4 regions of the Streptomyces sp. NPDC092952 genome follow, and region 4 is predicted to be linked to each of the others. Evidence: riboswitches for the same ligand, from Rfam matches in the RefSeq annotation. Region 4 holds a riboswitch; each other region holds the start of a gene.
The links. Region 4 has a riboswitch for cyclic di-AMP ahead of ACIQGQ_RS26845 (C40 family peptidase). Riboswitches for the same ligand answer to the same signal wherever they lie in the genome.
Positions count from the first base shown of each region.

Region 1 (2,191 bases), on a different contig from region 4:
TTCTTCAGGTTGGAGACCTTGGCCGTGAACGACTTCGGCGGGAAGCGCTTCGGGTCGAGGTCGAGATCGCGGCAGACCAGGGCCATCAGCCGCTTGGAGTCGGCCGCGTCGTAGATCGAGAACGACGAGGTGAAGCCGAGGCGCTTGGACTCGCGGCGCAGGATGCGGACGCAGGCGCTGTGGAAGGTCATGACCCACATGGCGTTGGCGCGCGGTCCGACGAGCTGCTCGACGCGCTCCTTCATCTCGCCGGCGGCCTTGTTGGTGAAGGTGATCGCCAGGATCTGGCCGGGGTGCACCCCGCGCTCGGCGAGGAGGTGGGCGATCCGGTGGGTGAGCACCCGGGTCTTGCCCGAGCCGGCCCCGGCGACGATGAGCAGCGGGGAGCCGGCGTGGACGACCGCGGCGCGCTGCTCGGTGTTCAGCCCGTCGAGGAGCGCCTCGGGGTCGATGACGGGGCGGGGGGCGCCGTCGCGGTAGTAGGCGTCCCGGGGCGGCGGGCCGTCGAACACGCCATCGAACAGCCCCTCCGGCACCTCCTCGGGCGCGGTGTCCTCGGGGGGCGGCGGGGGCTCTTCCTCCGAGTGCTGGAGGCCGGCCAGGAAACTGTCGTCAAAGAGGCTGCTCATCGCTTGTCGAGTCTACGGGCTGGCCCCCGGCGCCCGGCGGCCGTTCGGGGAGACGGTACGGAGCGGCAGCGGCGGCCCACGCGGGGTGAGCATCCGGACCCCCGTTACGCAGGTCACGAAAATGTATCGGGCATTTCGAACATCAACCTTCCCAGCGGCACCACGGGTTGGCTAGCGTGCTCGACCGGGCGGCCCGGCCCCCTTGCGGCGACCCACGCCGAGCGGGCGCCCGCGCCGAATCCGGGCTGCCCGTGCGGGAGTCCGGAGCCGGGGATCCACCACGCACCATCGGGGTGAATCGGTCCTTCCCCCACACATGGACCGTAGGGCGGCCTTCCGTTCGCCCGAACCCGCCCTGTCCCGGCAGGCGGTCCACGGAAGGAGATGCCCCTCTTGGCATCGCACCGCAAACCGCGCGCCCGGGTGCGTTCCACCGCACCGGCCGTCGGGCTCACCACCGCGGCCCTGGCGTCCGTGACGCTGCTCTCCACGCAGAGCGCGGTGGCCGCGCCGAATCCGAGGCCGAGCGTCGAGGACGTCCAGAAGCAGGTGGACGACCTCTACCGGCAGGCGGGCACCGCGACCCAGAAGTACAACCGGGCGAAGGAGGCGTCCTCCGCCCAGCGCGCCAGGGTCGACGCCCTGCTGGAGGACGTCGCCGAGCGCGCCGACAAGCTCAACGAGGCCCGCAGGACGCTGGGCGCCTTCGCGGCCGCGCAGTACCGCAACGGCTCCATCGCGCCGACCGCCACGTTCTTCCTGGCCGACGACCCGCAGTCGTACTTCGACCAGAGCCAGCTGATGGACCGGATGACCAACCGCCAGCAGAAGGCGGTCACGGACTTCCGCGTCCAGCAGGAGAGGACCGCGAAGAAGCGGGCCGAGGCGGTACGGAGCCTGGAGACGCTGACGACGGCCCAGGCCGATCTGCGCACCAGCAAGCAGGACGTCCGGACGAAGCTGACCGAGGCGCGCACGCTGCTGTCGAAGCTGACCGCCGAGGAGAAGGCGCGGCTCGCGGAGATCGAGCGGAAGAAGGAGGCGGAGGCGGCGCGGAAGGCCGAGGAGCTGGCGAAGCAGCAGGCCGAGGCCGAACGCAAGGCCGCCGAGGACGCGAAGAAGTCCGGCGGCACGGGGACCGGCACGGGCACCGGGTCCGGCACGGGCAGCGGCACCAGCAGCAAGGCCGAGCAGGTTCTCGCCTTCGCCCGCGCCCAGATCGGCAAGCCGTACGTGTGGGGCGCGACGGGCCCGGCGTCGTACGACTGCTCCGGGCTCACCCAGGCCGCCTGGAAGGCCGCCGGTGTGGACATCCCGCGCACCACCTGGGACCAGGTCAAGATCGGCACCCGGGTCGCGACGGCGGATCTGCGCCCCGGTGACCTGGTCTTCTTCTACGACGACATCAGCCACGTCGGCATCTACAAGGGCGACGGGATGATGATCCACGCACCGAAGCCCGGGGCGAACGTGCGCGAGGAGTCGATCTACTACATGCCGATCTACGGCAGCGTGCGCCCGGCGTAGTCCACGACGGAGTCCACGACGGGCTCCATGACGCC
Region 1 is NZ_JBIVPT010000001.1:495,462-497,652, forward strand. It holds gene pcrA (DNA helicase PcrA) at 1-629, opposite strand, end outside; cyclic di-AMP (ydaO/yuaA leader) riboswitch at 852-1,015, shown strand; gene ACIQGQ_RS02190 (NlpC/P60 family protein) at 1,023-2,156, shown strand.
Region 1: another riboswitch for cyclic di-AMP. It lies ahead of ACIQGQ_RS02190 (NlpC/P60 family protein); the one in region 4 lies ahead of ACIQGQ_RS26845 (C40 family peptidase).

Region 2 (2,191 bases), on a different contig from region 4:
AACAGTTGAACGCACCCCCGCTCCCCCGAGCGGAGGGAGCGGGGAAGCCGGCGCAACGGCCGGGGGACGGCATCGCCCCGGTCCGGTGCGCACGGGGGGATGCGCGCCGGACCGGGGCGGCCTGGAGGGGAGAGCCCGCGCCGCGGGGTCCCGTGTTACTTCGTCAGGTGCAGCTGCTGACCCGGGTAGATCAGGTCGGCGTCCTCGACGATGTCCTTGTTCAGCTCGAACAGCCGCTGCCAGCCGCCCTTGACGCCGTGCTCGGCGGCGATCCTGCTCAGCGAGTCGCCCTCGACGACCTTGTACTCGCCGTCGCCCTTCTTGACCTTCTCGCCGGTCGGGGTGGTGACGGTCTTCTTCGACTCGGCGCTCGGGGCCTGGCCACGGTCCGAACGGGAGGCGGCGGGGGCCTCGGTGCGCTCGGCCGGCTTCGGCTGCGCCTGCTTCTTCGGGGCGGCGCTCTGCTGCTCGGAGGCGCCGGAGCCGGCGGTCGAGTTGGCGGAGGAGTTCGAGGACGAACCGGTGTCGACGCCCGGGTCGACACCGTCGTTGGTCAGGCCGCCGGCACCGGCGCAGGCCCAGGCACCCGGGCCCTGGAGGGCGAGGAGGCGCTCGGCGGTGGCGATCTGCTGGGCCTTGGTGGCCAGGTCGGCGCGCGGGGCGTACTGGGTACCGCCGGCGGCGGCCCAGCTCGACTGCGAGAACTGCAGGCCGCCGTAGTAGCCGTTGCCGGTGTTGATGGACCAGTTGCCGCCGGACTCGCACTGGGCGACGGCGTCCCAGGTGGCGACGGAGGCGGCGGAGGCGTTGGTGGCGCCCATCAGCGGCACGGCGACGGCGGCACCCGCGACACCGGCGAGCGTGACGAGGCGGACGGCCTTGGACGGGCGGCGGTGCTTGCCCTTGCTGGAAAGCAGCATGGAACTTCTCCTCACCGACGCCTACGAGGTGAGCTGTCGGGTTCGGGCCGAGTGAGTTGCCCGGTCGCACGTCCTAGCACGCGACTTCACCCCAAGCCTGATCCGATACGTCGTCCCGACGTCCGGACCCGGCGGCTTACCTGGGTCCCCCGCTCCTGCCTACGGCGCTGTACGCGTCTGTTTTCCCTTCGACCGACGGCAGGATTCGGCGTGACGGTCGACGGGGCCCGCGGTGCGAGCGATTCCGACCGTAAACATACGCAAGCCCTACATTCAAAGATGGACACATCAGACAATCAGCCCGTACTTGCATCTGAAGAATTACTGTTTCCGCAGGTCGGGGCGGGGTGGAAGGCCCTCCGAATCGCGACACGCCGGAAGACGCAAAGAGACCCATGTCTCACTTACGCATAAGTGGACATAGGTCCCTGAACTACCCCGGTTTCCGAGGCGTTTTTAGGCGGTTTCCGGACCGCCGACCGCTCGCCCCTACTCGGCCTTCACGCCGAGATCGAGGCTCTGACCGGGGAGGATGAGGTCCGGGTCGGAGCCGATGACGTCCTTGTTCGCCTCGTAGAGCGCGGGCCAGCCGCCGGGGACCTTCTGTGCATCAGCAATCGTCCAGAGGTTGTCCCCGGACCGGACGGCGTACGTGCCGTCGGCGGCCTGCCCGGCCGTGTCGCGCGCGTCGCCGCCGCGCGAGGCGTGCCGGCCGGACTCGCGGTGGCCGCCGTCCGCGCCACGGCTCTCGTCGGCGGCCGGGGCGCCGCGGTGGCGGCCGTTCGTGCCGCTGGAGGACTCGGGCGAGGCGGAGTCGTCCTGGCCGGCCTTCGACGGCGCGCCGGTGGAATCGGACGGGGTGGCCGAGGGCGAGGTCTCCGCGGACGGCGCCTTCGAGCCCTTCCCGTTCCCGTTCGACCCGCCCTTGTGCTTGCCGGAGTTGCCGGACGAGCCGTCCGAGCCGTCCACCGCGTCCGCACCCTCCCAGGCGCTGTGGGGCGGCGTGACCACGTCCGACGTGTCGTCCTGCTCATCCCCGGAGGGGGTCGTGCCGGGGTCGACGCCGGGCAGCGAGCCGTCCGTCGCCAGGCCGGAGATGACCGCACAGCTGGGCCACGCCTGCGGCCCCTTGTCCGCCAGGACCTTCTCGGCCACCGCGATCTGCTGCGCCCGGCTGGCGAGGTCGGCGCGGTCCGCGTAGGTCTCGCCGCCGTACGCCTTCCAGACCTCCGGCGAGATCTGGAGGCCGCCGTAGGAGCCGTTGCCGAAGT
Region 2 is NZ_JBIVPT010000004.1:87,202-89,392, forward strand. It holds gene ACIQGQ_RS11410 (transglycosylase family protein) at 156-920, opposite strand; cyclic di-AMP (ydaO/yuaA leader) riboswitch at 924-1,097, opposite strand; gene ACIQGQ_RS11415 (transglycosylase family protein) at 1,410-2,191, opposite strand, start outside.
Region 2: another riboswitch for cyclic di-AMP. It lies ahead of ACIQGQ_RS11410 (transglycosylase family protein); the one in region 4 lies ahead of ACIQGQ_RS26845 (C40 family peptidase).

Region 3 (2,191 bases), on a different contig from region 4:
CCCAGCGGGCGAAGAGAAGTCATGAGTGGATCAACGAACCCCGGCGGGCCCGCTATTCCGCCCGCACCGGACCGTCCACCCGAACGGACGCCCGTGGAAGACGCCCGTGGAAACGGACCAGCGGCGGGAAAGGGCCGACAGCGGAAAAGGGCTGGCAGCCAAAAGGACCGGCAGCCCTGACGTCGGGGGGAGAGCGTCGGGGCTGCCGGGGTTCATGGGCCGGACGGACCGGCCCCGGCACCGGGGGAACCGGCGCGGGGAGCGGTGTCCGAAGGACGGATCAGGGGTTGAGGCCCTTGCTGTGGAACCAGGCCATCGGGTCGACGCCCGAACCGTCGGGGGTGTGGACCTCCAGGTGGAGGTGGGGACCGGTCACGTTGCCGGTCGCGCCGACCCGGCCGATGGTCTCGCCGGTGGTGACCTTCTGGCCCACGCTGACGCCGATCGACGACTGGTGGCAGAACCAGATCTCCGTACCGTCGTCCAGCTCCAGCACGGTGCGGTAGCCGTACGAACCGGCCAGACCGGCCGACTTGATCGTGCCGCTGTGGACGGCCTTGATCGGGGTGCCGGTCGGGGCGGCGAAGTCGAGGCCGGTGTGGTGGCCGGAGGCCCACATCGACCCGGCCTGACCGTAGGTCGAGGTGATCGTGTACGAGAAGGTCGGGAGGGAGTAGCTGGCGGCGAGCTTGGCCAGCCGCAGCGCCTCCGCCTTCTTCTTGGCCTCTTCCTCCGCCTTCTTCTTCTCGGCGGCGACCTTGGCCTCGGCCGCGTCCTGCTGCTTCTTCGCCTCGGCGGCGGCCTTCTCGGCGGCGGCCTTCTCCTCGGCCGCCTTCGCCTCGGCGGCGGCAGCGTCCTGCTGCTGCTCGGCCTGCTGGAGAATGCGGGCGCGCAGCGCCTCACCGGCGTCCGTGGTGCCCTGCTCGGCCTCGGCAGTGGTGATGCCGGCGGTGGTGAGCGGGGCGGTCTCGCCCTGGTCCGCCCCGTCGGTCTGGGACCCGTCGGAGAACAGGGCGCCCACGCCGGGAAGGGACTTGGCGTCCGGAAGGTTGTTCGTGATCGCGTCCGGCACCGAGATGGAGACCGGGGGCTTGCCCTGCGCGGTGGCCATGCCGCCCGCGCCGACCGCCGCTATCACGCCGACACCCAGGACCGTGGAGCTGCGGGCGAGTCCCGTGCGCTGCTTGGCGACACGGTGCCGGCCGCGCACCGGGCGGACCGTCTCCTCCGTGGGGTTCCACTCGCTCCAGCCGCGCTCGGCCTCGCCGTCGCCGGCGTCGGAGCGGAAGTCGGTGGTGAACTCACCGGTGCGGTCGGCGTCGAGGCCGGTGCCGTAGCCGTAGTCGGCAACGCCGTAGCCGGTGCCGTAATCGCCGTGATCGCCCTGGAACCGGGAAGGGGCTTCTGGGGCAGGCTTGTTGGACGCCACGGGGGCGCACTCCTTTCCTTCCTTCTCGCCTACCGGGTTAGCTGACGGGTTCGGAGCAGGAAGGTCTCCTACGGGCACCTCCGTCTCTCACGAGACACAGGTGTCCGATTCACCCCATGGTGGTGGTTCCCCGGTTCCCTTGCGGGATTCGGCGCTCGCGCACGGCGCCGCCATTGATGACGGCTGGGACGACCGCGCTGCGTTATCGAACGTTAATAGACACCGGGGCCCCATTCCAAGCTGTTCCCACTGATCGTTCACGTCTTTGGCCTGGACTTTACGGGACATAGCCATACCAACAGGCCTACTTGACCATCACTCAGCGGCCGACTCGTTTCTGACGTTATGTCAAATGTTATGCGGAGCGGCGTCCTTCGATTACGCACGGTGGCATCCCCTTGCGGCAGTTCGGCCCGGTCCCGCGCGCCCCCGTTCAGTCCCGCCCCGCGCCCGTGCAGCCCCGCCCCCAGCCGTCCAGTCCCGCTCCCGGCCCGTTCACCCCTGCTCCGCCCCCACGATCGGCACGGTCCGGCGCCGGTCCGGCTGCCCCTGCGCGGGACGCACCACCGCGAGCAGCGCCATGTCGTCGGTCGTCTCGCCACCGGTGTGCAGGCGTACGTCGTCGGTCAGCGCGGAGAGCAGCTTCTCCGGCCCCGGAAAGATCCGCCCGCGCAGCCGGGCCGCCGGGTCGTAGAAGACCCCCTCGGCGTTCCGCGCCTCGGAGAGGCCGTCCGTGTAGAGGAGCAGCGTCGTCCCGTCCGG
Region 3 is NZ_JBIVPT010000003.1:19,369-21,559, forward strand. It holds gene ACIQGQ_RS07725 (aldo/keto reductase) at 1-23, opposite strand, end outside; gene ACIQGQ_RS07730 (M23 family metallopeptidase) at 281-1,429, opposite strand; cyclic di-AMP (ydaO/yuaA leader) riboswitch at 1,441-1,593, opposite strand; gene ACIQGQ_RS07735 (PP2C family protein-serine/threonine phosphatase) at 1,925-2,191, opposite strand, start outside.
Region 3: another riboswitch for cyclic di-AMP. It lies ahead of ACIQGQ_RS07730 (M23 family metallopeptidase); the one in region 4 lies ahead of ACIQGQ_RS26845 (C40 family peptidase).

Region 4 (2,191 bases):
CACGGGACGGGCGGGCGCTCGCCGTCACGGACTCGGTCTTCTCGGTCGACGGCGACGCGGCCCCGCTGTCCGAACTGGCCGAGGTCTGCCGTGCGGAGGACGCCGCGCTGCTCGTCGACGACGCACACGGCCTGGGCGTGCTCGGGCCGGGCGGCCGGGGTGCGCCGGCCGCCGCCTCGCTCGCGGGCACCGCCGGGACCGTCGCCACCCTGACCCTCTCCAAGTCCCTGGGCAGCCAGGGCGGAGCCGTCCTCGGACCGGCCCGCGTCATCGAACACCTCGTCAACACGGGCCGGACGTTCATCTTCGACACCGGTCTCGCCCCGGCCGCGGCGGGCGCCGCCCTGGCGAGCCTGCGGTTGCTGCGCCGCGACCCGGAACGGGCCGGCCGGGCCCGCGCCGTGGCCGCCACGCTCCACGAACGGCTGACCGGGGCCGGGCTGACCGCCGCACGCCCCGACGCGGCCGTGGTGTCGGTGCGCGCCCCCTCCGCGGACGCGGCGGTGCGCTGGGCGGCCGACTGCCGCGCCGCCGGGGTCGCCGTCGGCTGCTTCCGGCCCCCGTCGGTGCCGGACGGGGTGTCCCGGCTCCGGCTGACCGCGCGCGCCGACCTGACCGAGGAGGAGATCACCACCGCCGTGTCGACCGTCCTGCGCACCGCGCCCGCGGGCTGACCGCACCCGCCCCCGTACGTGTCCGGCGGCCGCTCCGCGACGGCGGGCCGCACGGCCCGGTGAGGACCGCGCGGCCTCCCTCCCTCTCCTCCGCCGGCCGGACGGGCCGGTGTCGATCAGGGAGGGGGCCGCGTCGGACGGTCTGGCGCCGAACGTGATGCACGGCCGCGGCCGCGGGGCGGGCCGGCCGGGCTCAGCCGACCCGGCCGTAGTAGACGCTCCTGCTCCAGATCTTCTCCAGCCTCACCACGGCACCGGCCTTCGGGGAGTGCCAGATCCGGTTCTCCCCGGCGTAGATCCCGACGTGGTAGACGCTGCGGCCGGAGTGGAAGAAGACCAGGTCGCCGCGGCGCCGGTCCGAGGCCGGGACGTGCTTGGCCCGGTTGTACTGCTGCTGGGCCGTGCGGGGGAGCTTCCTGCCCGCCTTCTTGAACGCGTAGAGCGTCAGGCCCGAGCAGTCGAAGCGGTGGGGGCCCGCGGCGCCCCAGCGGTACGGTGAGCCCTTCTTCGACGCCGCGATGTCGAGCGCCTTCATCGAGACGGTCGCGGCCTGGGCCTCCGTCTGGGCGCCCGGCGCGAGCATGGTGCCGCCGACGGCGGCGAGAGTGAGGACCGAGGCCGTTCCGGCCCGGGCGAGCAAGGACGGGACATGAACCTGCGCAGACATGCGCAACCCTTCGTCAGCCGCCTGTGAAGGATGACCTGTCGGGTTCGGGCCTGCGAAGTCGCCCGGCCGCGTGGTGCGGCTTCACCCCGAGGGTCGTCCGGTGTGCCCGGGCCGACCCGTTGTGCTCGGGTCCTCCACTCCTGCCGATCCACTTTCGTCGACCAGACATCCGGACGGCGGCAGGACTCGGCGTCCACCCGGACCGCCCCGCCGCGGTGGCGGGGGCTTGTCGTCCCAGGGATCTTGACCCACGGGCCGGGGGATTTCCGAGCTGAAAAACTGATATGTGAGGCTCCTCACGGCTGATCCATTCGGGTGGACATGAACCCTTCCGGACTGTTGCCGGATGACCGGGCCGGCGCGGTACCAGCGGCGGAAGCGCTGATTCCAGCTGTGGTCCGCGCGAAACGCGCAAGTCGAGCGGTCTCTTGCGCAGGGGGCTTCCTACGCCGAACGGGCGAGGAAATCCGATCACCGTGTCGGGTGTGTCGCCCGCCTGGACGGGGCGCGGGCCGTGGGCGGTGCGGCGGGCCGCGCCGCCCACGGCGGAGCGTACGCTCCGGTCAACTGGTGGGAGCCGGTGGCACGGTGACGCGCCCGGCGCGGCGCTCGCCGTCCAGGACGCGCAGCGCCCGGGCGAGCGTCGTGGTGTGGATGTGTGCCTCCCCGCGCTCGTGCATCAGTGTCAGGGCGTCCCGCAGTGCGACCGCGTGCGAGGCCAGTGCCTGTGCGGCGCGCAGTGCGCCGTAGGTGTCGTTGCCCCGGGCCGGGTTGATCCGGCCGATCTGGTCGACGACGTCGAGGTAGCGGTCGATGAACTCCCCCTCGGCCCGGGTCAGTGCGGGAAGCG
Region 4 is NZ_JBIVPT010000013.1:107,726-109,916, reverse strand. It holds gene ACIQGQ_RS26850 (8-amino-7-oxononanoate synthase) at 1-674, shown strand, start outside; gene ACIQGQ_RS26845 (C40 family peptidase) at 868-1,341, opposite strand; cyclic di-AMP (ydaO/yuaA leader) riboswitch at 1,345-1,511, opposite strand; gene ACIQGQ_RS26840 (hypothetical protein) at 1,905-2,191, opposite strand, start outside.